Regions from separate parts of the Mesorhizobium sp. M0340 genome, predicted to be linked through region 1. Evidence: predicted binding sites of a transcription regulator. Region 1 holds the regulator's gene; each other region holds the start of a gene.

What was found. The regulator PhoB, encoded in region 1, activates phosphate uptake and scavenging genes when phosphate is short. The targets are predictions, from matches to a motif close to TGTCATNNANCTGTCAT.
Region 2: a site for PhoB is predicted at 3,165-3,181, ahead of ugpB (sn-glycerol-3-phosphate ABC transporter substrate-binding protein UgpB). Genes of this name have one in related genera too.
Region 3: a site for PhoB is predicted at 4,691-4,707, ahead of phnC (phosphonate ABC transporter ATP-binding protein). Genes of this name have one in related genera too.
Region 4: a site for PhoB is predicted at 3,914-3,930, ahead of NKI79_RS27460 (LTA synthase family protein). Genes of this name have one in related genera too.

What each region holds. Positions count from the first base shown of each region.
Region 1 is NZ_JAMYRR010000019.1:53,931-61,531, forward strand. It holds gene pstA (phosphate ABC transporter permease PstA) at 1-444, shown strand, start outside; gene pstB (phosphate ABC transporter ATP-binding protein PstB) at 441-1,244, shown strand; gene phoU (phosphate signaling complex protein PhoU) at 1,277-1,984, shown strand; gene phoB (phosphate regulon transcriptional regulator PhoB) at 2,001-2,690, shown strand; gene NKI79_RS24230 (ROK family protein) at 2,700-3,944, opposite strand; gene xylF (D-xylose ABC transporter substrate-binding protein) at 4,229-5,269, shown strand; gene NKI79_RS24240 (sugar ABC transporter permease) at 5,412-6,776, shown strand; gene NKI79_RS24245 (ATP-binding cassette domain-containing protein) at 6,792-7,592, shown strand.
Region 2 is NZ_JAMYRR010000022.1:41,257-48,857, forward strand. It holds gene ugpE (sn-glycerol-3-phosphate ABC transporter permease UgpE) at 1-817, opposite strand, end outside; gene ugpA (sn-glycerol-3-phosphate ABC transporter permease UgpA) at 826-1,710, opposite strand; gene ugpB (sn-glycerol-3-phosphate ABC transporter substrate-binding protein UgpB) at 1,792-3,102, opposite strand; gene NKI79_RS25720 (bifunctional diguanylate cyclase/phosphodiesterase) at 3,396-5,828, shown strand; gene tlpA (thiol:disulfide interchange protein TlpA) at 5,831-6,511, opposite strand; gene argH (argininosuccinate lyase) at 6,547-7,601, shown strand, end outside.
Region 3 is NZ_JAMYRR010000002.1:14,567-22,167, reverse strand. It holds gene NKI79_RS02800 (carbon-phosphorus lyase complex subunit) at 1-376, shown strand, start outside; gene NKI79_RS02795 (alpha-D-ribose 1-methylphosphonate 5-phosphate C-P-lyase PhnJ) at 373-1,284, shown strand; gene phnK (phosphonate C-P lyase system protein PhnK) at 1,281-2,057, shown strand; gene phnL (phosphonate C-P lyase system protein PhnL) at 2,060-2,767, shown strand; gene NKI79_RS02780 (DapH/DapD/GlmU-related protein) at 2,764-3,381, shown strand; partial or broken gene NKI79_RS02775 (DUF1868 domain-containing protein) at 3,934-4,643, shown strand; gene phnC (phosphonate ABC transporter ATP-binding protein) at 4,789-5,637, shown strand; gene phnD (phosphonate ABC transporter substrate-binding protein) at 5,726-6,634, shown strand; gene phnE (phosphonate ABC transporter, permease protein PhnE) at 6,688-7,601, shown strand, end outside.
Region 4 is NZ_JAMYRR010000026.1:33,332-40,932, reverse strand. It holds gene rplI (50S ribosomal protein L9) at 1-450, opposite strand, end outside; gene rpsR (30S ribosomal protein S18) at 665-913, opposite strand; gene rpsF (30S ribosomal protein S6) at 913-1,404, opposite strand; gene NKI79_RS27460 (LTA synthase family protein) at 1,948-3,873, opposite strand; gene fabD (ACP S-malonyltransferase) at 4,121-5,086, shown strand; gene fabG (3-oxoacyl-[acyl-carrier-protein] reductase) at 5,147-5,884, shown strand; gene NKI79_RS27445 (acyl carrier protein) at 6,072-6,308, shown strand; gene fabF (beta-ketoacyl-ACP synthase II) at 6,343-7,601, shown strand, end outside.

The DNA of each region.
Region 1 (7,601 bases):
CATTTCTCGGCCATTGCCGGCGCCGTGGCGCTTGCCATCCTGGTCATTCCGGTGGTCGTGCGCACCACTGAAGACATGCTCAACCTGGTGCCGAACGCGTTGCGTGAAGCCGGTGCCGCGATCGGCGCGCCACGCTGGGTGGTGATCCGTTCGGTCGCCTACCGCGCCGCATTGTCCGGCATCGTCACCGGCATATTGCTGGCGATAGCACGCATTTCCGGCGAGACGGCGCCGCTGCTCTTCACCGCGCTCAACAACCAGTTCTGGAGCAGCAATATCAACGCGCCGATGGCCAGCCTGCCGGTGACCATCTTCCAGTTCGCTCTCAGCCCTTACGAGGAATGGCAGCAATTGGCGTGGACCGGCGCACTCATAATCACCCTGACGGTTCTGGGCTTGAGCATCCTCGCCCGCAGCCTTACCGGACGCAGAGAGGACAGATGACACAGATGTTGTCCCCGGACATGACGATGACCGAAACGGCCACCGAGAAGACGAAGATCGAGGTCAAGAACCTCAACTTCTACTACGGCCAGAGCAAGGCGCTGAAGGACATCAGCCTGTCGCTGCCCGAGCGCAGCGTCACAGCCTTCATCGGCCCTTCGGGTTGCGGGAAATCGACGCTGCTGCGCGTCTTCAACCGCATCTACGAGCTCTACCCGAAACAGACCGCCGAGGGCCAGGTGCTGCTCGACGGCAAGAACATTCTCGACCGGTCGCAGGATCTCAACCTCCTCAGGACAAAGATCGGCATGGTGTTCCAGAAGCCGACGCCGTTCCCGATGTCGATCTACGAGAACATAGCATTCGGCGTCAGGCTCTACGAGAATCTCGGCAAGTCCGAGATGGACGGCCGCGTCGAGCAAGCGTTGAAGCGGGCCGCGCTGTGGAGCGAGGTCAAGGACAAGCTAAACGCCAGCGGGTTGAGCCTGTCCGGTGGCCAGCAGCAGCGGCTCTGCATCGCGCGCACCGTGGCAGTGAAGCCGGAAGTCATTCTGCTCGACGAACCGGCTTCGGCCCTCGACCCGCTGTCGACGGCCAAGATCGAGGAACTGATCGACGAGCTGCAAGCCGACTACACGATCGTCATCGTCACCCACAACATGCAGCAAGCGGCGCGCGTGTCGCGCCAGACCGCCTTCATGTATCTGGGTGAACTGGTCGAGTTCGACCGGACCGAGAAGATATTCACGTCGCCCCGCGAGAAGCGCACGCAGGACTACATCACCGGCCGCTTCGGCTGAGCCGTTCCGATCATGCATATGAGGACAGGACCATGGGCGAACACACAGTCGCTTCTTTCGACGAGGATCTCGAGCAGATCAGCAAGCTGATCCGCGACATGGCCGACCTCGCCGGTTCGATGGTCGGCGGGGCGACCAAGGCCCTGTTGAATTCCGACAACGTGCTGGCGCAACGCGTCGTCTCCGACGACGCCATCATGGATGCGCGTCAACGCGAACTGGACGATCGCGCCATCACCCTGATCGCCAAGCGCCAGCCAATGGCTCACGATCTGCGCCATGTCGTCGGAGCGATCCGCATGGCCGGCGACCTCGAACGCATCGGCGACCTTGCCAAGAACATCGCCAAGCGTGTGAGCGCGGTCGGCCTCAGCGTCACGCCGCGCGACCTATCGCATTCCATCGATGCGATGGCGCAGCTAGTGCTCATCCAGGTGCAGGGCGTCATCGAGGAATATGCTGCAGGCGATGCGGCCGCGTTGGCCAAGCTGCGCGCCGCCGACGAGCGCATCGACGTCAAATACACGTCGGTGTTCCGCGAGCTGTTGACCTACATGATGGAAGATCCGCGCAACATCACCGCTTGCACGCATCTGCTGTTCTGCGCCAAGAATCTCGAGCGGATCGGCGACCATGTCACCAACATCGCCGAAAATGCGTACTATGTGCTGACCGGCGAGCAATTGCCGGTCAATCGTCCGAAGCAGGACGAAACGACAATGCCTGCACCGGTGACATGATGGGGGTGCCCAGCCGATGATCGCACCACGCATAATGGTGGTGGAGGACGAGGAGCCGTTGGGCGTGCTGCTCCGCTACAATCTCGAATCCGAAGGCTACCAGGTCGAGGTGGTGACACGCGGCGACGAAGCCGAGATCCGTTTGCAGGAAAATGTGCCCGACCTTCTGGTGCTCGACTGGATGATACCGGCGGTTTCCGGCATCGAGCTCTGCCGCAGGTTGCGCGTGCGCCCCGAAACCGAGCGGCTGCCGATCATCATGCTGACCGCGCGCGGCGAGGAGAGCGACCGGGTGCGCGGTCTTTCGACCGGCGCCGACGACTATCTGGTCAAACCGTTTTCGACACCGGAATTCATGGCCAGGGTCAAGGCGCTGCTGCGGCGCGCCAAGCCGGAAGTGCTGTCCAGCGTGCTGAAGGTCGGCGACATCGTGCTCGATCGCGAATCGCACCGGGTTTATCGCAAGAAGAGCGAGATCCGGCTCGGGCCGACCGAATTCCGGCTGCTCGAGTTCATGATGCGGCATCCGGGCCGCGTCTTCTCGCGTAGCCAGTTGCTCGATAATGTCTGGGGCGAGACGATCTATATCGACGAACGCACCGTCGACGTGCATGTCGGGCGGCTGCGCAAAGCCGTCAATAACGGCCGCATGCCGGATGTCATCCGCACCATCCGCGGCGCCGGCTATGCGATCAGGGAAGATTGACCCGCCTGGTCAGGCGACGTTCCTTCTGACGCCGGGCCTCATTTGCGCGCCCGGCGCGAAAATCTCCTGGTCGACGAAGCTTAACGCCCGCATCGCGCAGCCTTCGCGGATCAGCGGCAATTCGTTTGGCTCGGTGTCGAAGGAGATCGAGCCCGAATGCTGGCCACCGGCGGTCTGGGCGATGGCCTTGCGCAAGGCCGGCTCGATCAGATCGAAGGCAGCGGCACTGGCGCCGACCATCGCGACCGGTGCTGGATCGATCAGCGCGAACAGCGAGCCGAGACCGAAACCCAGCGCTTCGCCGGCCTTGCGGTAGGCCTCGCGTTCCGGCCCATCCTTCTCGCGCGCGCGGGCCGCCAGAGCGCGCATGTCGGCGTCGCTGACGTCGGCGATAGGTTCGCTGTCTTCGCTCATCTGCCTGGCGTTGCGCCAGATGGCATAGTTGCCGGCATAGGCTTCGACGCAGCCGCGCCGCCCGCAACGGCAGAGCGCTCCGCCCGGACGATGGATCATGTGGCCAAATTCGCCGCCCGAGGAATGCGTCCCGGTGAACAGTTCGCCCTTCAGCACAAGCCCCATACCGATGCCATGCGAAAGCAGGATGGCGATGAAGTCGTCGCGATAGCGATCCGGATCGCGCCAGCGCAAAGCCACCGCCATCATATTGCAGTCGTTCTCCACCGTGGCCGGGATACCGAATTCGTCCTCCAGCATGTCGGCAAAGGCGATGTCGGTCTGCGGCGTGATCGGCGACCACAGCATGGCGCGTGCAGGGGAGTCGGTAATGCCCTGAATCGCCAGGGCGATGCGGGCGACACTGCGGACGTCAAGGTCTGGGTCCTCAAGCCGGCGCCGGACGATGGCCCTGCATTCGCGGATCAGTTCGTCGCGCGGCATGGTCAGCGTGTCCAGCCGGCGCTGTTCCTCGGCGACCACCTGTCCCGCATAGTCGATAATGGCGGCCGACAGGAAATTCAGCGACAACACCACGGTCAGCACCGCCGCCGCTTCCGGGTTGAGGGCGAGGCCGACCTGCGGACGACCGCGTTTCAACGAAACGGGCTCACTTGCCTTGCTCTCGGCGAGGATGCCTTCCCGTATCAGGTCGGAGGAGATCGCCGATATGGTTGAATGACTGAGGCCGGTGGTGGCTGCGATCTCCGTACGCGATGGCTGGCCGGCCCGGCGCACCGCCGAGATCACCATCGCCCGGTTGCGCCGGCGCAAATCGTCGTGGCGGATTCCGACCGACATCGTTTTGCTTTCCTCCCGGTTGCCGCGGCCGCTCATGAACCGGAAGCCGTCGGTAATGTCCGACAAATAGTGTCAGATGCGGCAAATAGTGTCAGATGCAGGTGGCGCTGTCATCGTTTATTCCGACGCTCGAAAAAACTCGCAGAGTCATCAAAATCCATCACAATCGATGTTGACAGCAGCCGGAGATCGGGCCAGTATTTTTTCGAGGCTCGAAAAAATTAGAGCTTCCAAGCTGGTCGTTGAGCAATTGGTCACGCCGTACGCGGCGCAGGGAGGATATGATGAAGAGATTCACGACCGCCATTCTGGCGGGTGTCGCCATGACGCTGGCGCTGGCGTCGGTGGCGCAGGCGAAAGACAAGGTCATCGGCGTTTCCTGGTCGAACTTCCAGGAAGAGCGCTGGAAGACCGACGAGGCCGCAATGAAGGCGGCCATCGAGGCCGCCGGCGACAAGTATATTTCCGCCGACGCACAGTCCAACCCCGGCAAGCAGCTCACCGACGTCGAGAGCCTGATCTCGCAGGGTGCCAATGCGCTGATCATCCTCGCACAGGATGCCTCGGCCATCGGGCCGGCCGTGCAGAAGGCACTGGACGAAGGCATCCCGGTCGTCGGCTATGACCGGCTGATCGAGAACAAGGACGTGTTCTATCTGACCTTCGACAACAAGGAAGTCGGCCGCATGCAGGCCCGCGAAGTCTTCAAGGTGAAGCCGGAAGGCAATTACGTCTTCATCAAGGGTTCGGGTTCCGATCCGAATGCCGATTTCCTGTTTGCCGGTTCGATGGAGGTGCTGAAGGAGGCCATCGACAGCGGCAAGATCAAGAATGTCGGCGAGGCCTATACGGACGGCTGGCTGCCGGCCAACGCTCAGAAGAACATGGAACAGTTCCTGACCGCCAACGACAACAAGGTCGATGCCGTGGTCGCGGCCAATGACGGCACCGCCGGTGGCGTCGTCGCCGCGCTGACGGCGCAAGGGCTGGCCGGATCGGTTCCGGTCTCGGGCCAGGACGGCGACCACGCCGCACTGAACCGCATCGCGCTTGGCACACAGACCGTGTCGGTGTGGAAGGACGCGCGCGAGCTCGGTAAGAACGCCGCCGAGATCGCCTCGCAGCTTGCCGACGGCAAGCAGATGACCGACATTGCCGGCGTGAAGGATTTCACCACGCCCGGCGGCAACACGGTCAAGTCGCTGTTCCTGACTCCGGTGGCCATCACCAAGGATAACCTCAACGTCGTCATCGACGCCGGTTGGATCAAGAAAGAAGAGGTCTGCGCCGGCGTGGCGGCTGGCACTGTTGCGGTCTGCAACTGAGCCGACGTTTCCGAGAAGTCCGAACGCCGCGGCCGCTCGCCGCGGCGTTTTTTCAAAAAGAATTGTTTTTCCGCTTCCGGCGGATAACTTCTAGGCTGCTTCCGGCATCCGCGGCAGACGGCAACCCGGCGGGAGAAACATGATGACCGACACGACTTCCAACACGCCGGTCGACAGCACGGCAGACCGGGCGCGGGAATCCGAGCTCGGCATCGTTGCCCGGTTTCTCAAGGCAACCGAGATCGACACCCGCATGCTCGGCATGGTCGGCGCGCTGTTGGTCATCTGGATCGGCCTGCATGTCGTTTCCAGCGTACGGCTCGGCGTCAATCCGTTCGACTTCGACAGCCGGACCTTCCTGACGCCACGCAATCTCTGGAACCTCTCGGTGCAGACTTCCGCCGTGGCCATAATGGCCGCCGGAATGGTGCTGGTTATCGTCATGCGCAATATCGACCTGTCGGTCGGTTCCGCCGAAGGCCTGATTGGCGTAGTCATGGGCTTTGCGCAGGTGCATTTCCTGGTGCGAATGATCGGTCTGCAACTCGGCAACCCCTGGATCTGGATCCTGGCGCTGGCCATTGGCCTGGCGCTCGGCCTTCTTATCGGAGCGTTCCAGGGATACATCATCGCTTATCTCGAGGTGCCGGCCTTCATCGTGACGCTGGGCGGCCTTCTGGTCTGGCGGGGTGCCGCATGGTGGGTCGCCAGCGGTCAGACGATTGCGCCGCTTGATGCCACGTTCCAGCTGATGGGCGGTGGGCCGGCGGGTTCGATCGGCGCGCGATGGAGCTGGATCGTCGGAATTATCGCGTGCCTGGCGGTTGTGTTCATGCTGCTCAACGGGCGGGTGCAGCGCAAGCGGTTCCGCTTTCCGTTGCGCCCGATCTGGGCCGAGACGTTCCTCGGTGTCCTCACCTGCGCTGTGATCATGGGGGCCATATGGCTCGCCAATTCCTATCCTTGGCCGGTCGGCATCGTGAACAGATACGCGGCGGCCAACAATATAAACGTTCCCGAAGGCGGGCTGTTCATCGCCCATGGCATCGCCATACCCGTGCTGATGGCTGTGGCGGTCGGGCTGATCATGACCTTCATCACCAAGCGTACCCGTTTTGGCCGCTATGTCTTCGCTATCGGCGGCAATCCGGAAGCCGCCAACCTTGCCGGTATCAACACGCGGTGGGTGACCATGAAGGTGTTCATGATCATGGGCGTGCTGGCGACGATCGCCGCGGCGATCTCGTCAGCCAGGCAGAACTCGTCGACCAATGCGCTGGGCACGCTAGACGAACTGCTGGTCATCGCCGCCGCGGTCATCGGCGGCACGTCACTTGCAGGCGGCTCCGGCACGGTGCTCGGCGCCATGCTCGGCGCCCTTTTGATGCAGTCGCTGCAATCCGGCATGGTGCTGCTCGGCATCGATTCACCGCTGCAGAGCATCGTCGTCGGTGCCGTGCTGGTGCTCGCGGTCTGGCTCGATACCTTCTATCGCAAACGCGTTTAGGGAGGAGGAACGATCATGGCCGACAAGACCGCTCCCACGGGCACGCCGCTGATCGACATGCGCAACATCTCGATCGCCTTCGGCGGCATTCGCGCTGTCGACGATGCCTCGGTCGATCTTTTCCCGGGCGAGGTGATGGCTTTGCTCGGCCACAACGGTGCCGGCAAATCGACGTTGATAAAAATCCTGTCCGGCGCCTACAGGCGCGATGCGGGCCAGATTTTCGTCAACGGCGAGGAGGCTTCGATCTCCAACCCTCGCGACGCCAAGAAGTACGGCATCGAGACGATCTATCAGACGCTGGCGCTGGCCGACAATGTCGATGCGGCCGCCAACCTTTTTCTCGGCCGCGAGCTGATGACCGGCTGGGGTACGCTCGACGACGTCGCCATGGAGGCCGAGGCGCGCAAGGTGATGGGCAGGCTCAATCCGCGTTTCCAACGCTTCAAGGAGCCGGTGGTAAAGCTTTCGGGCGGGCAGCGGCAGTCGGTGGCGATCGCCCGCGCCATCCTGTTCAATGCTCGCATTCTGATCATGGACGAGCCGACGGCGGCACTCGGGCCGCAAGAGACGGCGCAGGTCGGCGAACTGGTCAAGCAGCTCAAGGCCGACGGCATCGGCATCTTCCTGATCAGCCATGATATTCACGACGTGTTCGAGCTTGCCGACCGTGTCTGCGTCATGAAGAACGGTCGGGTTGTCGGCACGGCGCGCACAACCGACGTCACCCAGGACGAAGTGCTCGGCATGATCATCCTCGGCAAGTGCCCACCCGGCGCCATTCCGGGGCCGGGCGCGCTGAAGATCGCCGCATGAACGAGAATT
Region 2 (7,601 bases), on a different contig from region 1:
ACCAGCGTTGCATCATCACCACGACGAGAATCGGCGGCACGATAGCCAGCATTGCCGTGACCATCACGAGGTGCCATTGGGTGTCGGCATCGGCGAAGGAAACCATCTTTCTCAGCGCGATGACGATGGTGTTCATGTCGTTGCTGTTGGTGACGAGCAGCGGCCAAAGATACTGCGTCCAGCCATAGATGAAGAGGATCACGAACAGCGCGGCGATGTTTGTCCGCGACAGCGGCAGGAGGATATCAAAGAAGAAGCGCCATGGCCCGGCACCGTCGACACGCGCCGCCTCGACCAATTCGCCCGGTATGGTCATGAAGAACTGGCGAAACAGCAGCGTTGCGGTGGCTGAGGCGATCAGCGGGACGATCAGGCCGGCATAGGTGTCGATCATGCCGAGATCGACCATCACCTTGTAGGTCGGCAGGATGCGCACCTCGACTGGAAGCATCAAGGTGATGAAGATCAGCCAGAAGAAGGTCATGCGCAGCGGAAAGCGAAAGAACACGATCGCGTAGGCCGACAGGATCGAGATGAAGATCTTTCCGACCGCAACGCCGAGCGCCATGATCGTGGTGTTGAGGAGCAGCCTGCCGACGCTGACCCCGCCGATACGGCCGATGCCGCCGAACAGTGCCTCGCTGTAATTGTTCCATAGCTGGCTGCCCGGCAAGAGCGGCAGCGGCGGCCTGAGGATCGTTTGCAGCGTGTGCGTCGAGGCCACGAAAGTGTAGTAGATCGGAAAAGCCACGATCAATATGCCGAGGATGAGCACGGCATGGGCGATGAAGGTGCGGAGCGGGGACTGGCCGATCATCGCTGCCCTCAGCCGTAGTGGACTTTGCGTTCCACATAGCGGAACTGGATCGCTGTGAGCGCGATGACGATGGCCATCAGGATGACCGACTGCGCCGCCGAGTCGCCCAGGATCAGATTGACAAAGCCGTCATTGTAGACCTTGTAGACCACCGTCTCGGTCGTCTTGCCCGGCCCGCCGCCGGTGACGGCATGAACGATGCCGAACGTGTCGAACAGGGCATAGACGGTGTTGACGACCAGCAGGAAAAAGGTTGTCGGAGCAAGCAGCGGGAAGACGATGGTCCAGAAGCGCTTGGTTTCGCCGGCGCCGTCCATGGCCGCCGCTTCGATCAGCGTTTTCGGCACCGCCTGCAGGCCGGCGACGAAGAACAGGAAATTGTAGCTGATCTGCTTCCAGGCAGCCGCCGACACCAGCAGGATCATGGCGTGGGTGCCGTTGAGCAGTGGGTCCCATGCGATGCCGAGGCTTCTCAGCAAATAGGCCAACGAGCCTATCGAAGGGTTGAACAGAAACAGCCACAGCATGCCGGCAATCGCCGGCGCCACGGCATAAGGCCATATCAACAGTGTGCGGTAGAGGCCTTTGCCGCGCACGGCCTTCTCGGCCATGACCGCGAGCAGCAGGGCCACAACCATGGCAACGATCGCGGTCGCAAGCGAGAACACCACCGTAACCTTGATCGAGTTGAGGTAGGCCGGATCGGCCAGCACCTTCCGGAAATTGGCAAACCAGACGAACCTGCTCTTCAGCCCGAACGGGTCTTGCCTGAGCATCGACTGGTAAAGCGCCTGACCGGCCGGCCAGTAGAAGAAAACCAGGGTTATGGCGAGCTGTGGCGCCACCAGCAGGTAGGGCAGGATCTTGTTGGGAAAGACGACGCGTGGAGACAGGCTGATTTCCCTCGCTATCCAGGCATCGCCCACGCGCGCTCGCGTGGGCGATATTCCAACCGACTGACCGAGACGATCTCGTTAGTTGTCCAGGGCTTCCTTGATTGCGGCGTTGCCGCGCGCGACCGCATTGTCGAGGGCCTGCTGGGCGGTTTGCTGGCCGGCCAGCATCTTCTCCAGCTCCTCGTTCTGGATATCGCGCACCTGCGGCAGATTCGGCAGGCGCACGCCCTTCGAATTGTCGGTCGGCGACTTGCCGATCATCTGCAGGATGGGTGTCTCGCGGCCGGGGTTCTTTTCATAGAAGCCTGATTTCTTGGTCGCCTCGTACGCGGCGAGCGTCACAGGCAGGTATCCCGACTTCTGGTGCAGGTATTCCTGCACATCAGTCTTGGACAGATAGGCAAAGAAGGCGGCAACGCCCTTGTATTCCTCGTCCGACTTGTTGCCGAACACCCACAGGCTGGCACCGCCCGGCGTCGTGTTCTGCGGGGCACCCTTGGCGTCACTGTCGTAGGGAAGCTGGCCGATGCCATAATTCATGCCGGACTTGACGATATCGCCGAGGCCGCCCGACGATTCAGTGAAGATGCCGCATTCGCCGGCGAGGAAGATCTGCTTGGCTTCGGAGGTGCGTCCGCCATATTTGAACGTGCCGTCCTTGGCCAGGTCGGCGAGCGCCTGGAAGTGGTTGACGAAAATCGGCGCATTGATCTTGAGTTCGACGTCGCCGCCGGCCAGGCCGTTCTGCTGGGTGGCCCAAGGCACGTCATTCCACGCCGCGAAATTCTCCAGATGGATCCAGGTCAGCCAGGTCGAGGTATAGCCGCAAGAGGCGGCGCCGCTCGTTTTGATCTTCTTGGCGGCTTCCCAAACCTCGTTCCAGGTCTTGGGCGGATTGTTCACGTCGAGGCCTGCCTTCTGGAAGATGTCCTTGTTGTAGTAGAGGATCGGCGAGGAGGAGTTGTAGGGGAAGGACAGCATGGTGCCGTCCGGCTTGGAATAATAGCCGACGATGCCGGGCAGATACTGGCTCTTGTCGAAAGTCATCCCGGCGCCGGTCATCACATCGGCCACCGGCTTTATCGCACCCTCGGCCGCCATCATCACGCCGGTGCCGACGTCGAACACCTGGAGGATATCGGGCGCTTGCCCGGCACGAAAGGCAGCGATGCCGGCATTCAGCGTCTCCGGATAGGTGCCCTTGAACACCGGAACGAGCTCATATTCGCTCTGGCTGGCGTTGAAATCCTTGGAGATCTTGGCGACGACCTCGGCGTTAGCGCCGGTCATGGCGTGCCACCAGCTGATCTGCGTGACGGCGAAGGCGGAGGTGGTGGAAAGCAGGGTCACGGTGGCGGCGATACCGGCCGCAAAGCCGAAGAACTTCATGTTTCATCTCCCGTTTGTCATTGGCGAAAGGGGCACCTCCGCAAAGCCAATATGTGGCGCTGATGACAATCGGACAACGGTTTTGTTGCCAATCAATGAACACCATTCCTTCCTAAAGTGCACTCGCTACCGAAACCGGGCGTCAGAAACGACATCACCGCCTTTTTCGGCGCAGCGGCATCGGTTTTCCCCCGAAAAGACCCGCCTCATGGCCTACGGGTTAACTATTCGTTAAAATCTCCAAGAGCTAATCCGTCACACCTCCCCTGTTAGTTTTGACCGAGTGAACCAGGATGCTGACGGTCTATAATTGTATCGTAAATCAGCACGACCTGAGACTGGTTGCGCTCGCCGCACTCGTCTGTGGAATTTCTTGTTTCTCTGCGGTTAATCTCCTTAAGCATGTCGGCCGATCGACCGAGCGAAACCGGCTTGTCTGGCTGATGATCGCCGCGGCCTCGACCGGGTTCGGCATATGGGCGACGCATTTCATCGCCATGACCGCGTTTACGCCGGGAATACCGAACGCATACAATCCGGGATTATCCGCCTTTTCGCTTGCCGCCGCCGTCATCCTGACCGCGCTTGGGATGTGGGTCGCCACCTTGCGCCGCGGCATCGACCATTTCCTCGTCGGTGGTGCCATTCTGGGCGGCGCCATCGCGACGATGCACTACATCGGCATGGCGGCTTTCGAGGTCGAAGGCCGGGTCGTATGGAACCTGCTCCTTGTCGCGATATCGCTTCTGGCCGGCGTGACCCTTGCGGCACTGGCGCTCCTGGTCGTCTTGCGCCGCCCGTCAGCACTCGCGACTCTCGGCGGCGCCGCGCTTTTGACGCTGGCCATTTGCAGCTTGCATTTCATCGCGATGGCCGCGGTGTCGATCATTCCGGATTCCTCGATTGAAATATCCGAACATTCCGTCGAGCCCATTTCCCAGGCCTTTGCCGCAGCGGTCGCCAGCCTTGTAATCCTTGTGCTGTCAGGTGCCGCGCTGTGGATCGATCTGCGCTTTCGCCGCCAGAAGCTCGAGGCCGAGCGCATGCACGATCTCGCCAATGCGGCGGTGGAAGGTCTGATCGTTTGCGATGGCACCCGCATCGTCAGCGCCAATGACAGTATGGCGAAGCTGACCGGAACAGCGACAGCCACCCTGAACACGATGCAACTCGGCGAGCTTTTCGACGGACAGAGCGCAGCCGCTATGTCCGGCTTCGGCGAACAGGCGCAGGAAGCGAAATTAAGGGGCAGCGACGGCGCGAGAATTCCTGTCGAGCTGATCGCCAGGAAGATCACCTACTGCGGCAGGCCTCATACGGTGCTTGCCGTTCGCGACATCCGTGAGCGCAAGAAGGCAGAAGAAGAGATCCTCCGCCTCGCGCATTTCGATCCGCTTACCGGGCTTGCCAATCGGCGGAGCTTTTCTTCCCGGCTGGAAGCAGAATTCGCCTCGATGGATCGTGGCGGCAAGGATGGATATCTGGCGCTCCTGCTGCTTAACCTCGACCGGTTCAAGCAAGTCAACGACCTCTACGGCCACAGCGCCGGTGACGCGATGCTGCAGAAGCTCGCGCACTGCATCTCCGGCATCCCGCGCAACGGACAGATGCTCGCGCGTCTCGGCGGTGACGAATTTGCCATCATAGCTCCGAACCTCCCCGACCCCCTGGCCGCAGGCCGGATAGCCGAGGACTTGTTGGCGGCGATCCGCGAGGAAAACAGGGTTTCGGTCGGCTCCGGCCTCGTCTCGGCCAGCATCGGCATCGCCTTCTTTCCGCTGGATGCCGAAGACCAGGCCGGCCTGATCAGCCATGCCGACACGGCACTCCATCGCGCCAAAACCGAAGGCAGGGACACTTACCGGTTTTTCGAGATAGCCATGGGCACTGCGGCCCGCGACAAGCGCGTGATGGAGCATGAATTGCGCCAGGCCATCGCCCGCAAGGAGTTCCACCTCGTCTACCAGCCTCAGAAGGAAATCCGCGGCGGCAGGATGATCGGCTTCGAAGCCCTGGTCCGGTGGCAGCACCCTGAGCGGGGCGATATTTCTCCGGCTGTTTTCATCCCCGTGGCCGAGGACAGTGGCGCGATCGCCCAGATCGGCGACTGGGTGCTGACGACGGCTTGTAACGATGCTGCTCGCTGGACAAATCCGCTGATGGTCGCTGTCAACGTCTCCGCCGTGCAGCTTCACAATCCGAACTTCAGCCGCAAGGTGCATGACGCACTGGCGAGGTCAGGCCTGGCACCCGGCAGGCTGGAACTGGAGATCACCGAAACAGCCCTGGTGAAGGATATGCCCCGCGCGCTGGCAGCCTTGAGGCAGGTCAAGGCGCTTGGCGTGCATGTAGCGATGGACGATTTTGGCACCGGCTACTCTTCGCTGTCCAACCTTAGTGCCTTTCCCTTCGACAAGATCAAGATCGACGGGTCGTTCATCAAATCGGTCGACAAGAACGCCCAGTTCGCGGCGATCGTCCGCGCCGTGCTGGGGCTTGGACGCGGTCTCGGCCTACCGGTCCTTGCGGAAGGCATCGAGACGCCCGGTGAATTGCAGTTCCTGGACGCCGAGGCTTGCGAGATCGGGCAAGGCTATTACCTCGGCAAACCGGCTCCGATCGAGACGTTCGGCGAACTGACGGGCGTGGCTGCTCCGGCAATCCGCACAGCCAGCCGACGCGGCGCAAGCATTGCCGTGCTCAAGCCGCGCCTGCGCACGGTCTGAGCCTATCCCGGCTGAAGCGCCGCCTCGACCAGACGCTTGGCATCCGGCCCCGACCATTCGGCCGGGCCGTTCATATGGGCGATGAGGCAGCCTTGCCCATCGATCAGCATGGTGACGGGCAGACCTAGCGCCAGGCCGCGCGTCTTGACGTCGTTGAACAGCGCCATCGTGGCATCGCGATAGTAGCCGAGCGACTTGACACCGGTGTCCTCCAGGAATTTCTTCGGTTTGGCATCGTCGCCGGCATCGACGTTGACGGCAACAACCTGAAACGCATCGCTGCCCATCTCCTTCTGCAGCGCATCGAGCGCCGGCATTTCGGCGCGGCAAGGCGCACACCATGTCGCCCACAGATTGAGCAGCACCGTCTTGCCGGCATGATCGGCTATCGTCGTCGGCTTGCCGTCGGGGCCGTTGAAGGCAAGGCTTTTCAAGGATTGCGGCGGATCCGCCGGCAAAAGCGCGGCAACCTGGCCGGTAGCAGCGGCGGCGATCTTCTTGGCACGGTCGGTCTTGGCGACGCAGGCGGCGTCGTCCTTGCCGCCGGCGGCCACTTGCGCGGGCGCCTTGTTGCCAGAACTGCTTTCCCTGACATATACCGCGACCGCGCCGGCCAGCATGCCCGCAACCAAAGCGGCGAGGATGAGACGCAAAGCCGGGAAGAATCTATTGCCGTCTGCCATTTTTGAAAAACTGCTCCGGAGCACGGGTTATAGCGATGAACGACAAGAAGGCCAGCAACCAGATGTGGGGCGGACGTTTTGCCTCGGGTCCGGCCGCAATCATGGAAGCGATCAACGCGTCGATCTCGTTCGACCGCAAACTCTATGCGCAGGATATTCGCGGCTCGATCGCCCATTGCCAGATGCTGGCGCAAACGGGCATTATTTCGGCGGCCGATCAAGAAAAAATCACTCACGGGCTGAACACGATCCTGGCAGAGATCGAGACCGGCACATTCGAGTTCTCCACCAGGCTGGAAGACATCCACATGAATATCGAGGCCCGTCTGGCCGATTTGATCGGGCCCGCAGCTGGCCGCCTGCATACCGCCCGCTCGCGCAATGACCAGGTGGCGGTCGACCTCAGGCTGTGGGTCAAGGACGAGTGCTTTCGCGTCGCCGAGGCGCTGAAGGGCCTGATCACGGCGTTCCTGGATCGCGCCGAGGAGCATGCGGCAACGGTGATGCCGGGCTTCACCCACATGCAGGCGGCGCAGCCGGTGACCTTCGGCCATCACTGCATGGCCTATGTCGAGATGTTTGCGCGCGACCTGTCTCGCGTCCGCGATGCGATTGAGCGTATGGATGAAAGCCCGCTCGGCGCTGCCGCCCTTGCCGGCACCAGCTTTCCGATTGACAGGCACGAGACAGCGAAGGCGCTTGGCTTCCGCGAGCCGATGCGCAATTCGCTCGACAGCGTTTCGGATCGCGATTTCGCGCTCGAGTTCCTGGGCGTAGCAGCGATCTGCGCGACGCATCTGTCGCGACTGGCTGAAGAGATCATCATCTGGTCGACGCCGCAATTCGGCTTCGTCAGGCTGTCGGATAGTTTCTCGACGGGTTCGTCGATCATGCCGCAGAAGAAGAATCCCGACGCTGCCGAACTGGTGCGCGGCAAGACCGGCCGCGTCACCGGGCACCTCGTCGGCTTGCTGACAGTAATGAAGGGCATGCCGCTGACCTATGGCAAGGACATGCAGGAAGACAAGGAATCCGTCTTCGACGCGGCCGAGACGCTCGACCTGATGCTGGCGGCAATGACCGGCATGGT
Region 3 (7,601 bases), on a different contig from region 1:
GCTCGGCAGTATCCGCGTCACCGAGTGCCAGATGGTCAACCAGTTCAAGGGCTCGGCCAAGGCGCCGCCGCAATTCACCCGCGGCTACGGCCTTGTCTTCGGCCAGAGCGAGCGCAAGGCGATGGCCATGGCGCTATGCGACCGCGCGCTGCGTGCCTCGGAGTTGGGTGAGGATGTCGTCGCCGCCGCCCAGGACGAGGAGTTCGTCATCTCGCATTCCGACAATGTCCAGGCGACCGGCTTCGTCGAGCATCTGAAGCTGCCGCATTATGTCGATTTCCAAGCCGAGCTCGACCTCGTGCGCCGCATGCGCGCCGAGCACGACGCCCGCGAAAACGCCGGCAAGGCCGAAGAGAAGAGAGAGGCCGCGGAATGACCGCACAACCAACCGACATCGCCACCTACAACTTCGCCTATCTCGACGAGCAGACCAAGCGGATGATCCGCCGGGCGATCCTCAAGGGTATCGCCATCCCTGGCTATCAGGTGCCGTTCGCCTCGCGCGAAATGCCGATGCCCTATGGGTGGGGCACCGGCGGTGTGCAGGTCACCGCTTCGATCATTGGTCCCCTCGATGTGCTGAAGGTCATCGACCAGGGCGCCGACGACACCACCAATGCCGTCTCGATCCGCGCCTTCTTCAAGAAGGTCGCCAATGTCGCTGTCACCACCGAGACGGCGAAGGCGACCATCATCCAGACTCGCCACCGCATCCCTGAATATCCGCTGAGCGCCGGCCAGGTGCTGGTCTATCAGGTGCCGATCCCCGAGCCGTTGCGCTTTCTCGAACCGCGCGAAACCGAGACGCGCAAGATGCATGCGCTGGAGGAATACGGGCTCATGCATGTCAAGCTTTACGAGGACATCGCCAAACATGGCCGCATCGCCACCACCTACGCCTATCCGGTCAAGGTGGAGCGCCGCTATGTCATGGACCCGTCGCCGACGCCGAAATTCGACAATCCGAAGATGCACCGTTCGCCGGCTTTGCAATTGTTCGGGGCCGGCCGCGAAAAGCGCATCTATGCACTGCCGCCCTTCACCGATGTGGTCAGCCTCGACTTCGAGGACCATCCGTTCGAGGTGCAGACCTTCGACCAGCCCTGCGCGCTGTGCGCGGCCGAGAACGTCTATCTCGACGAAGTTATCCTCGACGACCATGGCGGCCACATGTTCGTCTGCTCCGACACCGATCATTGCGAGAAGCGGCGGGCCGAAGGCCATCGCGGCCATCTTGCGCCTGAAACCCCTCTTGCCCTGGAAAAAACGGAGCCGGCCCAATGACCGACGAACCGCTGCTGCGCGTTTCGGCGCTGTCCAAATTCTACGGCTCGCGCGTCGGCTGCGAGGACGTCACCTTCGACCTCTGGCCGGGTGAAGTGCTGGCGGTGGTCGGCGAATCCGGCTCCGGCAAGACCACTTTGCTCAACTGCCTGTCGACAAGGCTACTGCCCAGCTCCGGCACCGCCAGCTACCGCATGCGCGACGGCCAATTCCGCGAGCTCTATCGCATGAGCGAGGCCGAGCGCCGCTTTTTGATGCGCACCGACTGGGGCTTTGTCCATCAGAACCCCGCCGACGGGCTGCGCATGACGGTGTCGGCCGGCGCCAATGTCGGCGAGCGGCTGATGGCGGTCGGCGACCGTCACTACGGCAAAATCCGCGCGACGGCGGTCGACTGGCTGTCGCGCGTCGAGATCGACGAAGACCGCATCGACGACGAGCCGCGCGCCTTTTCCGGCGGCATGCGCCAGCGCCTGCAGATCGCCCGCAACCTCGTCACCGGGCCGCGGCTGGTGTTCATGGACGAGCCGACCGGCGGCCTCGACGTCTCGGTGCAGGCGCGCCTGCTCGATCTGTTGCGCGGCCTGGTCACCGATCTCGGCCTGGCGGCCATCGTCGTCACCCACGATCTCGCCGTGGCGCGGCTGTTGTCGCAGCGCATGATGGTGATGAAGGACGGCCGCGTCGTCGAAAGCGGCCTCACCGACCGCGTCCTCGACGATCCGCGCGCGCCCTACACCCAGCTTCTCGTTTCTTCCATTCTGCAGGTGTGACTATGGCAACCCCGCTCGTTGTCTCCGACGTCGCCAAGAGCTTCACCATGCATCTGCGCGACGGCATCAAATTGCCGGTCGTCGCCGGCGTCTCGTTCGCGATCAGGGCCGGCGAATGCGCCGTGCTCGGCGGCCCGTCCGGCGCCGGCAAGAGCTCGATCCTGAAAATGCTCTACGGCAATTATGCCGCCGATGAAGGCCAGATCATCGTCCAGCACGAGGGCGGGCTCATCGATCTCGCAACTGCCAGCCCGCGCACCGTGCTTGCCGTGCGCCGGCTTACCATCGGCTATGTCAGCCAGTTCCTGCGCACCGTGCCGCGTGTCTCGGCGCTCGATGTCGTCGCCGAGCCGCTGGTCGAGCGCGGCGAGGAGCGTGAGGTCGCGCGCGGCAAGGCACGTGCCTTGCTGGCGCAGCTGAACCTGCCGGAAAAACTCTGGGCGCTGCCGCCGGCGACGTTCTCCGGCGGCGAACAGCAGCGCGTCAACATCGCGCGCGGCTTCATCACCGAGCATCCGATCCTGCTGCTAGACGAGCCGACCGCCTCGCTCGACGCAAGGAACCGCGACGTGGTGATTTCCCTGATCGCCGCCAAGAAGGCCTCGGGCGTCGCCTTGCTCGGCATCTTCCACGACCACGACGTGCGCGAGGCGGTGGCCGACCGTATCATCGACGTGACCGCCTTCGCCGCCGGAAAAATCGCCGCATGACGAGGAAACTGTCGGAGGCGCCGCTGATCCACGAGACGGCGGAAGTAGAGAACTCAACGCTTGGCCGCTGGACCGAAGTCGCCGAGCGCTGCCGGGTTTCGGAAAGTGCGTTGGGCGACTATTCCTACATGATGCAGGACTGCGGCGTCTGGTGCGCGACGATCGGCAAATTCGCCAACATCGCCGCCAATGTGCGCATCAACGCCACCAACCATCCGACCTGGCGGCCGACGCTGCACCATTTCACCTATCGCGCCTCCGACTATTGGGACGACGCCGAGCACGAGAGCGAATTCTTCGCCCAGCGCCGCGCCAAACGCGTCACCATCGGCCACGACACCTGGCTCGGCCATGGCTCGACCATCCTGCCCGGTGTTACTGTTGGCGATGGAGCGGCAGTCGGCGCCGGCGCAGTGGTGTCGAAGGACGTCGCGCCCTACACCATCGTCGCCGGCGTACCGGCCAAGCCGATCCGCGAACGCTTCGACCGCCGCACCGCGGAGCGCTACCAGGCGCTCGCCTGGTGGGATTGGGATCACGCCCGGCTGCGCGCCGCGCTCGACGATTTTCGGGAACTGTCGGCCAATCAGTTTTTGGAGAAGCATGGGGGTTGACGTCCCGAATAAGTCAGCCGCTCAGGCAAATGTCCAAAATAATAGAAAGAAATCCTAACGTGATAAGAATAGCACCACCAGTCTGATTTAACCTGATAAGTTCTATAATTTTTTTGTCATAACCAATATCTACAAGCGATTTGGTTTTTTCCTCAATCTTATTTGCAAAATTTATCGTAACTAGCGCAATTAAAAAAATGAGAATCATTATAATAATGGCCGCGTCGCGCCCATTTCCATAATTGTACAAGTATCCCGGTATTGGATGGTTCAAGCTACCAACCCGATATACGGACATCAAAACCAGGGCCACTGTGAAACTTATCGCAGCGACTACCCCTGCAGCATACAGCCGCAACCACTGGCGCCAACGTAGCAATTAGGAAGCCTCTCTTTGATACGAGTTTGAATCTTTATTTCAATCTTGATGATGTGCAAACCCCGGCAGAATCGCTTGGCGAGTCCTGCCTTTGATATTCTACTTCTTGGCACGGTTTTGATGTCCCTGACACATCGTCGGGGCAGAACGCGGCCTTTCCTCTGGAGATCGCAATGCCTGTTTCAGTCAAACCTTCGCTCGCCGGATACTTTGCCGGCTCGAACCTGACCCCTCCGCTGCATCTCGGCAGGCGCTACGACACCTCTGGCAATTTCCTGACCGAGCCCGGCAACACGGTCGTCTGCCATCTCGTCGACGGCTCGCCGTCCGAGGCAGTGGTGGTCGAAGTGCGTGAGCGGATGCGCGCCATGCCCCATACCGACCGGCTGGCCTTCACGCCGGTCTCCAGCCTGCACATGACGCTGTTCCAGGGCATCATCGAATATCGGCGCCGGCTTCCCTATTGGCCTGAGGATGCGCCCCTCGACACCAGCATCGACGACATGACCCGCCTCTATCAGGAACGCCTGAACGGCTTCGAAGGCCGCGGCGCCTTCAAGATCAGGGTTGTCGATGTCGTGCCGACGGGCTTGACCGTTGCCGGCGCAACCGATGAGGACGTGCGTATCCTGCGCGCATGGCGCGATGCCTTGTCGGCGCCCTTCGGATATCGGCATCCCGACCACGACAGCTACACGTTCCACATAACCTTCGCCTATCAGATCCGCCGTCTCGACGATGAAAGGATAACGCAATGGCAACAACTATTCGATGATTGCCTCTCGCTGCCGTCCGTCAGACTCCAGTGATCGAGCTGCTGCCTCCGGCATTTTGCAGCTTCAAGGACATGAAGCATTTCGAGGAGCTTCTTGTCCTGGGCTGATCCAAAGGCGCGCGGATGAATTCCCCGGGCGAGGCGTACCTGTGGGCAGTAACAAAACTGACATCGTTCCGACACCGCAGGTTCATGCGGCTGCGCTAGCGAGGGTTAACAGACCTTCAATTGCGATTGGACTGGAGCCTGCACCATGTCAGCTACGCTCGAAATCCGCGGCGTCACCCGCCGGTTCGGCAAGAACACCGCCGTCAGCAATGTCGACATCGCGATCCCGCACGGTCAGATGGTCGGCATCATCGGCCGTTCCGGCGCCGGCAAATCGACGCTTCTACGCATGATCAACCGCCTCATCGATCCCAGCCAGGGATCCATCCTGTTCGACGGCGTCGAAGTCTCCGGGTTGCGCGGCTCGCCGCTCCGGCGATGGCAGCGCGACTGCGCCATGATCTTCCAGCAGTTCAATCTGGTGCCGCGCCTGGACGTGCTGACCAATGTGCTGCTCGGCCGGCTCAACCACCGCTCGACGCTGTCCAACCTGTTCGGCATGTTCTCGCGCAGTGAATGCGCCGAGGCTGTTGCGGCCCTTGAGCGTCTCGACATCGCCCGCACCGTACTGCAGCCCGCCGGCACGCTTTCCGGCGGCCAGCAGCAGCGCGTTGCTATTGCGCGTGCCATGATGCAGCAGCCGAAGGTGCTGTTGGCGGACGAGCCGATCGCCTCGCTCGATCCGCTCAACGCCAAGGTGGTGATGGATTCGCTGCAGGACATCAATTTGCGCGAAGGCATCACCGTCATCACAAATCTGCATACGCTTGATACGGCCCGCAACTATTGCAGCCGTATCATCGGCATGGCCGCCGGCAAGGTTGTCTTCGACGGCCCGCCCGAAGACCTCAACCGCGAGGCCGTGCGCATGGTCTACGGCGCCGACAGCAATGGCGGCGAAATCTCCGAGGCCATCACCTCGACCAGCGTCGCCATCAAACAGAAAATCGCTGCATCCGCCGGACCGCTCGAGCCCGTATTCCCTGGCTACTGAGAACGGCCTGATCGCCCGCCCGCGTCAAAGGCACTCGTCAAAAGTTCGAACGCTCCGGCGCGAAGCCGGAACCAACAGGAGAGAGATAATGTTCAGGAAGATGGTTTTTGGCGCGGTTTCATTGCTCGCCATCGCAACAAGTGCCGCTCACGCCCAGGATATCAAGGAATTCCGCATCGGCATCCTTGGTGGTGAAAATGAAGCGGACCGGCTGCGCAACTTTCAGTGCCTCGCCGATCACCTGAAGTCCGAATTCGGCTTCGAGAAGGTCTCGCTGTTCCCGGCCGCCGACTATGACGGCGTAATCCAGGGCCTGCTCGGCGGCACCCTCGATTTCGCCGAGCTTGGCGCGTCAGGCTATGCCAGCGTCTACCTCAAGGATCCGAACGCCGTGACCCCGATCCTCACCACCCAGCAGACCGACGGCGCGACCGGCTATTATTCGATCGGCCTGGCGCTGAAGTCGTCCGGCATCACCGACATCAAGTCGGCAAAGGGCAAGAAGCTCGGCTATGCCGACCCGGATTCGACCTCCGGCTATCTGATCCCGCTGACCCAGATTCCGAAGGACACCGGCGCCTCGAACGAAACCTTCTTCGCCTCGACCCAGTTCAATGGCGGCCACGAGAACAACCTCCTCGCCGTTCGCGACGGCAAGGTCGATGTTGCGGTTGACGACTCCTCGGGCATTGGCGACTTCAAGAATGGCTACACCTCCGGCACCTTCCACAAGGAAGTCGCCAAGGGCGCCGTCGACCCCAACGATTTCGTCGAAGTCTGGCGCTCCGGCCTGATCCCGAACGGCCCGCTGGTCGTGCGCACCGCGCTCGGTGGCGATATGAGCGCCAAGCTCGCCAACTTCTTCACCAGCCTGCCGGCCAAGGACAAGCCCTGCTTCGAGGCCATCGAAGGCGGCGATTTCACTGGCTACGTTCCTGTGAAGCCGGACTTCTACAGCGTCATCGTCGAAGCCCGCAAAGCCGCGATCGGCGGCTGAATGCAGTTGCAAAGGGCGGCCTTATCAGCGCCGCCCTTTTTGCATGCCCGATCATGACCATCTCAGCCACGATCCGTTCAGACGCGACCCGGCGGACAGCCGACTCCTGGCGACGGCAGACGTCCTTGCGCCGGTTCTACACGGCGCTCGGCATCGGTTTGCTGCTTATCGCCATGTGCACAGCCATGTGGTTTGCCGACGAGGCCAATGCCGGACATTTCTTCGATCGGCTGCCGCACATACTGGATTTCCTTAGCTGGCTTGTTCCCAAAGACTGGAACGACGTCTGGCGGGCGCTGTTCGACATCGCATCGCCGCACGACAAGGGCAGCCAGGAGTTCAACTTCCCGCTTGGCCGCGTTTATCTCTGGGGCGGTTTTTACCTACCCGAATATTTCGAGCTGATGCTCACCACGCTCAACGTGGCGCTGGTTTCCACTTTCATCGGCTTCGTCTTTGCGGTGCCGTTCTCGTTCATCGCCGCGCGCAATTTGACACCCAGTCCGGTGCTCAGGCTCGTCGTCAAGCGCTTCATGGAACTGCTTCGCGCCTTCCCCGAGATCGTCATTGCCGGCCTGTTCGCAGCCATCCTCTCGACTGGCCCGGTCGCGGCCATCATCGCCATCGGCCTGCATTCGATCGGCGCCCTCGGTAAGCTCTTTTACGAGATCAACGAAAACATCGACATGCGCGCCGAAGAAGGCCTGCGCGCGGTCGGCGCCAACTGGTTCGAGCGCGTGCGCTTCGCCGGCCTGCCGCAGGTGCTGCCCAATTTCATGTCCTATGCGCTGCTCAGGATCGAGATCAATGTCCGTATCTCGACCATCATCGGCGCGGTCGGCGGAGGCGGCATCGGCGAGGAGCTGAAGCTCTCCATCTCACGCGGCTTTGGCGCCAAGACGCTGGCACTGGTGCTGCTGTTGTTCACCACCATCTTCCTCGTCGACCAGTTCTCCGCCTGGCTTCG
Region 4 (7,601 bases), on a different contig from region 1:
TTCGTCGGCCGTGCGGGCAATGTTGAGCGTGATGGTAACCTCGACCTCCGGATGCAGCGCGATCGCCACATTGGTGACGCCAATGGTCTTGATCGGCTGGTTGAGCAGGATCTGGTTGCGGTTGACCGAAAAACCTTCCGCGGTCACCAGCTCGGCGATGTCGCGTGTCGAGACCGAACCATAAAGCTGACCGGTCTCGCCGGCCGAGCGCACGGCGATGAAGCTCTTGCCGTCGAGCTTTTCTGCAATCTGCGCGGCCTCGGACTTGCGCTCCAGGTTGCGGGCTTCCAGTTGCGCCCGCTGTCCCTCGAACTTCTTCTTGTTAGCTTCGTTGGCGCGCAGCGCCTTGCCCTGCGGCAACAGGAAATTGCGGGCGAATCCGTCCTTGACCTTGACGGTGTCGCCCATCTGGCCGAGGCGGGAAACGCGTTCGAGAAGAATGACTTCCATGGTTTTGTTCCTTCGCTTGGGCGCTATCCTCAGGATCGGCGCCGAGTTGTCTGGAACAGGTCAGGAAGCTGGGGCGTCGCCGCCTGTGTCGCTGTCCTGCCTGTCGCGGCAGTTAGGATCTCTTGTCGAAATCCAACCCGGGATTTGGTGTTCGATCCGGCTACGCCCGTCGTGGCCGGCGACAAAAAGCGGGCGGCGAACCGCCCGCGTAGATTTATCGGACCACGTAGGGCAGCAGGCCGAGGAAGCGGGCACGCTTGATCGCCTTGGCGAGTTCGCGCTGCTTCTTCTGGCTGACGGCGGTGATGCGCGATGGCACGATCTTGCCGCGCTCGGAGATGTAGCGCTGCAGAAGCCGCACGTCCTTGTAGTCGATCTTCGGCGCGTTGGCGCCGGAGAACGGGCAAGTCTTGCGGCGGCGGTGGAAGGGGCGCCGGGTTGGGATCTGATTGATGTCGACCATTATTCTGCCGCTCCTTCAAAGCCTTCGCGCGGACGGCGCGGGCCACGATCGGCACCGCCATCGCCGAAGCTGCGCGGCGGACGATCACCGCGGTCACCGCGATCGCGGTCGCCGAATGAGCGCGGGCCACGGTCGCGGTCGCCGAAGCCGCCGCGTTCCGACCGCTCTTCGCGCTTCTGCATCATTGCCGACGGACCTTCCTCATGCGCATCGACCTTGATGGTCAGGAAACGCAGTACGTCCTCGGACAGACCCATCTGGCGCTCCATTTCGTTGAGCGCGGCCGGCGGGCAGGTGATGTCCATGAGTGTATAATATGCCTTCCGGTTCTTGTTCACCCGGTAGGTGAGGGACTTCAGTCCCCAGTTCTCGACCCGGCCGACGGACCCGCCATTCGCGGTGATGACGCCCTTGTACTGTTCGACAAGCGCATCGACCTGCTGCTGCGAGAGGTCCTGCCGAGCAAGAAACACATGTTCGTATAGAGCCATAGTGTTCGTGCCTTTCTTCGTTTCTCTCCCGGTTCCCTGCGGCAAAAGCCTCTGCAACTTCTCTGACCCGCAATCCTTGCGAAGGCGGGGAAGAAAGGAGCATGACGAGACGGTCGAGAGCGGAGACACGGGAGGCGGAAGCGCTTCCGGCTTCACACGAAGGTTTCGAAAAACCTCCGGCCCTCCGTTCAGCCCCCAGCAAGGACCGGCAGATTGCGGGCGTCTATACAGGAATTTGGCCGCAAGGCAAGGGCAAACGGCCGACGTGTCGTAAGCAGATGAGTTGCACGCGAGTTGTCCGGTTTTATCGGGCTGCTGGCCTCATTCGCAAGGTCTTATGGATTTCCTGCCCGGACCCAAGGATGTTTTCCGGCATTTCGCCTGACAAAACAAACCGGATGCCCTGTTCGTATAATCGCGGGAGACGATCGAGGTAACGCCAACAAATCGAACAGCTCTACGCAGTCGGCAATCAGCTGCAACAATTCCCGTCTCTCGACGGCACGATCGGAGTTCGCGCATCACGCTGCAACTTCAGCTGCCTCAGCTCGTGTGTGCAGCCACTTTGCCTGTGGTTTCGGGGAAGAAATCGGGCGCCGCATGGCGCTTGCCGAACATCATGTCGTATTGCAGCAGACGGAAGTCGCGGATTGCCGGATCGATCTCTTTCTGACGCGACCAATCGGGGATGGCGTCGCCTTCCGGTGCCAACAGCAAATTACGGTCGATGACGCGGTAGCGCTCTCGCAACTGGCCGAGGAAGCCGGTGTAATATGGATGGCTGATGCCGGCCGTTTTCAGGATATGGTAGGGCAGGAAGGCCGGGCTGACGGCGCCCAGATCCTCGGCCGGGCCGCTGCGGTTCGACCAGACGATCAATGGTGTCTGGTGGTGCTGCAGCATCTGGTCGGCCGCCTCCTTGCGCGGCGCGACATTGTCCTTCAGGAAACCGGTCTCGACGTAGACCGGCCCAAGCGGCGGCAGGTGATCGCCGAAGAATGCGATGACGGTCGGCCGCTCGCGTTTCTTCGCCCATTCGATCAGCCGTTCGAGGCCGCGGTCCGCATCGGAAGAGCCTTCGGCGTAGCTCAACAGCGATTCACGTGCCCATTGGCTGATCGGCGCCTGCACCTTGTGGGTCGGATTGTTATAGCGATACGGCTCATACGGCCCGTGGTTCTGCAGGCTGACGGCGAAAAAGAAGACCGGCTCGGCGCTGGTATCGGCTTCGCGGATGATCTCGTCGGTCATCGCTGCGTCCGACGCGAGCGGTCCGCGTTTCTGCATGGGCGGCAACGTCTCCTCGGACTTGAAGTCGTTGAAGCCGAAATCGGCATAGACGGCCCCCCGATTCCAGAACCAGTTGGTGCCGGGATGGATGGCGCGTGCCCGGTAGCCCTGACTTTTCAGGAAGGTCGCCAGCGAGGGGGTCGGTGTCCGCACATATTGCTGGTAGGGAATGCTGCCCGCCGGCAGGAAGGCGTTGGAAAAGCCGGTCAGGGCCTCGAACTCGATGTTGGCCGTCATGCCGCCGAACTCGGGCGAGAACATGTAGCCCGTGCGCAGTGCCCGCACATTGGGGATAGGGTCGGGTGTGATGGTGACGCCGGGCAGCTTGGTCGGATCCCAGAAGGATTCGCTCATCACGACGATGATGTCGGGCTTCTCGGCAGGTACCGAGGCGGTCACCTGCGGTTTGCCGATCGCTTCGATCGCCTTGTCGGAATAGCCGGGCGGCGCCGAGACATGCGCCATCGGGACGTTCAGCGCGAAGGCGAGCGCAAAACCGTTCGAGGCATAGTTTTCCTTCTGGTCCCACATAATCGGGATGATCTGCAGCCGGTCGCGCGTCCACGAGAAAGTGGCATAGTCCATGATGGAGACGAAGAAAGCGATCAGCGGCACCGTCAGCGTCAGCCGGGCAAGGCGGCCCTTGTGGCTGAGCGCCGGAACGCGGCGGCGCCATAACCGCCAGCCATAGACGAGCAGCGACAGCCCGCCGACGATGCCGATCGCCAGGGCAATGGCGGTTCCCGGGCGGTCGCGGACCAGGAGCGGCATCAGTGCCACGATCTGCCGGGAATAGAGGAAATCGGTCGGATAGAGCGGATCGCCGAGATAGAGCGACTTCTGGTGGCCGACGAACGCCAGCGACAATGTCAGCGGCGCGACGATCATCAGGCTTTGATGGCTGCGGCCGAGCACGGCGTCGAGGCCGATGAGGATCAGCGCAAAAATGATGATCGTGGTCCAGCCGGGTTTGAAAGGCTGCAGAAAGAAATCAATGGTGCCGGCAAAGTTGCCGCGCACGATCAGTTCGATGGCAAACACCAGGATGGCCGCAGCCAGCAAGCTGATAAGGCCATAGCGGATGACAGGCCATCTGCGCGCCGGCAGATAGCCAGTCGACGGATCGCCTTCAAGAAACTGTGGCGCCGCCTCGGCTGCGCTCTGCTTGGTCTTTGCCACTTCAATAGTTCCCCGGCCCGCAACAAAGGCGTCACTCGATTGTCATCGAACTGTCACGCAAAGCCTAGCGCCTGCGGCGGAAATAAGAAGAGCCAGCAAACAAATCGTGAGCGGTTTTCATCATGAGTGATCGCCAAAAAGCCTGCCGAAACAGGCACTCGGCCGACGCTGAGCGGTCAAGGTTGGACTTGACTTGGGCGCACGCCTTGCGTCACAGGCAGCGAGAACCAGCAGCTGGGAGCCGACGATGGCCATCGCATTCACCTTTCCGGGGCAGGGCAGCCAGGCCGTCGGCATGGGCAAGGACCTCGCCGATACTTTTGTGGAATCGCGGCGGATCTTCGAGGAAGTCGACGACGCGCTCGGTGAAAAACTATCGCAGCTGATCTGGGAAGGCCCGGAAGAGACGCTGACGCTGACCGCCAATGCCCAGCCGGCACTGATGGCGGTGTCACTTGCCGCAGTCCGGGCGCTGGAGGCGCGCGGCTTCTCCCTGAACGGCAAGGTCACCTATGTCGCCGGCCATTCGCTCGGTGAATATTCGGCACTTGCGGCCGCTGGTTTCGTTTCGGTCGCCGACGCCGCCCGGCTGTTGCGTATCCGCGGCAATGCCATGCAGGCGGCTGTACCGGCCGGCGAGGGCGCCATGGCGGCGATCATCGGGCTGGAACAGGCCGACGTCGAGGCCGCTTGCGCAGAGGCCGCCCAAGGCACCGCCAAAGATCCCGCGCAAGCCTTGGTGTGCCAGATCGCCAACGACAATGGCGGCGGCCAGCTGGTGATCTCCGGCGCCAGGCCGGCGGTCGAACTGGCGGCGAAGCTATGCACGGAGAAGGGCGCCAAGCGGGCGCTGATGCTGCAGGTTTCGGCGCCCTTCCATTCGGCATTGATGAAGCCTGCGGCCGAGATCATGCGGGAGGCGCTGGCCGCCGTGACTAAGAGTGCGCCCGCCGTGCCGCTGGTCTCCAACGTTACGGTGGCCCCGACGAGCGATCCCGACGAGATTGCGCGCCGCCTCGTCGAACAGGTGGTCGGGCGCGTGCGCTGGCGCGAAACGGTGGAGTGGTTCGGCAGCAACGGCGTTGCGACGCTTTACGAAGTGGGCGCCGGCAAGGTGCTGTCGGGGCTGGCCCGCCGCATCAACCGCGATATTGCCACCACTGCCATCGGATCCGCGGCGGATGTCGAGGCGGCGCTGGCGGCGCTTGCATAATCAACTGGCGATTTGACCCCGCTCCATGCAAAGGGTGTTCGCTCAGATCAGGAGGCAAGAATGTTCGAATTGACCGGCCGCAAGGCGCTCGTCACCGGCGCATCGGGAGGTATCGGCGAGGCGATCGCCCGCGTGCTGCACGGCCAGGGCGCCATCGTCGGCCTGCATGGCACACGTATCGAGAAATTGGAGGCGCTGGCTGCCGAACTGGGCGACCGGGTCAAGCTTTTCCCGGCCAATCTTTCCAACCGCGACGACGTCAAGGCGCTCGGCCAGAAGGCGGAGGCCGACCTCGAAGGCGTCGACATCCTCGTCAACAATGCCGGCATCACCAAGGACGGGTTGTTCGTGCGCATGGCTGACGCCGACTGGGATAGCGTGCTCGAGGTCAACCTGACCGCCGTGTTCCGGCTGACCCGTGAGCTTACCCATCCGATGATGCGGCGCCGCCATGGCCGCATCATCAACATCACTTCAGTGGTTGGCGTCACCGGCAATCCCGGCCAGACCAATTACTGCGCCTCCAAAGCCGGTATGATCGGCTTTACCAAATCGCTGGCGCAGGAGATCGCCACCCGCAATATCACCGTCAACTGCGTCGCCCCGGGCTTCATCGAATCGGCGATGACCGCCAAGCTCAACGACAAGCAGAAAGAGGCGATCATGGCGGCGATCCCGACCCGGCGCATGGGCACGGGCGCCGAAGTCGCCTCTGCCGTCGCCTACCTCGCTTCCAACGAGGCAGCCTACGTCACCGGCCAGACCATTCATGTCAATGGCGGCATGGCAATGATCTAACACTTGGGAAAACGCTTCATTCCGTCTTGGATGCACGGGATTTTTCGTGTAATGCCGCCCGCAACCCGGCGGTTCGGGCAAAAACCGGTCCTGTTCCGCTGCGTTTCCGGCAGGACCATCTTTCAGCTTGATTAGCGGCATTCTGCCCGCTAACGAAGACAGACAACCAAAAGACGAGGATGCCCAAATGAGTGACACCGCAGAGCGCGTCAAGAAGATCGTCATCGAGCACCTTGGCGTCGATGCCGACAAGGTGACGGAGCAGGCGAGCTTCATCGATGATCTGGGCGCGGACAGCCTCGACACGGTCGAACTTGTCATGGCGTTCGAAGAAGAGTTCGGTGTCGAGATCCCGGACGACGCCGCCGAGACCATCCTGACTGTTGGCGATGCGGTGAAATACATCGACAAGGCCTCGGCCTGACGCTATTTGCAGTCATCACCGAGGAGGACCTGCGATGAGGCGTGTCGTCGTCACGGGCCTTGGGCTGCTTTCGCCGTTCGGCATGGGCTTCGAGCACAGCTGGAAGGAGCTTCTAACCGGCCGCAGCGCAGCCAAGCGCATCACCGAATTCGAGGTGGAAGACCTTGCCTGCAAGGTCGCCCACGTCATTCCGCGCGGTGACGGCTCCAACGCCACTTTCAATCCTGAAGCCGTTCTCGAGCCGAAGGAACTGCGTAAGATCGGCGATTTTATCCTGTACGGAATCGCGGCCGCCGACGAGGCACTCAAGGATTCCGGCTGGCAGCCGAAGACGCACGAGGATCAGTGCGCCACCGGCGTGCTGATCGGTTCTGGCATCGGCGGCATCGAAGGCATCGCCGAGAATGCGATGATCCTCAAGGAACGCGGCCCGCGCCGCATCAGCCCGTTCTTCATCCCCGGCCAGATCATCAACCTCGTCTCCGGCCAGGTCTCGATCCGGCATGGGCTGAAAGGCCCAAACCACGCCGTTGTCACCGCTTGCTCGACCGGTGCCCACGCCATCGGCGACGCCGCCCGCCTGATCATCTGGGGCGATGCAGACGTTATGGTCGCAGGCGGCGCCGAAGCGCCGGTGACGAGACTCTCGGTCGCCGGGTTCGCCGCTTGCCGCGCGCTCTCCACCGAGCGCAACGACGCGCCGCAAACGGCCTCGCGCCCCTATGATCGCGATCGCGACGGCTTCGTCATGGGCGAGGGCGCCGGTGTTGTCGTGCTCGAGGAACTCGAACACGCCAAGGCCCGCGGCGCCAAGATCTATGCCGAGGTCACCGGCTACGGTCTGACCGGCGACGCCTATCACATCACCGCGCCTGCCGAGGATGGCGACGGCGCTTTCCGTTGCATGACAGCGGCGCTAAACCGGGCGAAGCTGACGCCCGCAGATGTCGACTACATCAACGCGCACGGCACATCGACCATGGCCGACACGATCGAACTCGGCGCCGTCGAACGGCTGGTCGGCAACGCCGCCTCTAAGATATCGATGTCGTCGACCAAATCGTCGATTGGCCACCTGCTGGGCGCGGCTGGTGCTGCCGAGGCGATCTTTTCGATCCTCGCCATTCGCGACAACATCGCGCCGCCGACCATCAATCTCGACAATCCGGAGCGCGAAACGGCGATCGACCTGGTGCCGCACAAGCCGCGAGCCCGGCAGATCGACGTGGCGCTGTCCAACTCCTTCGGCTTCGGTGGCACCAACGCCTCGCTCGTCTTCCAGCGCTACAATGG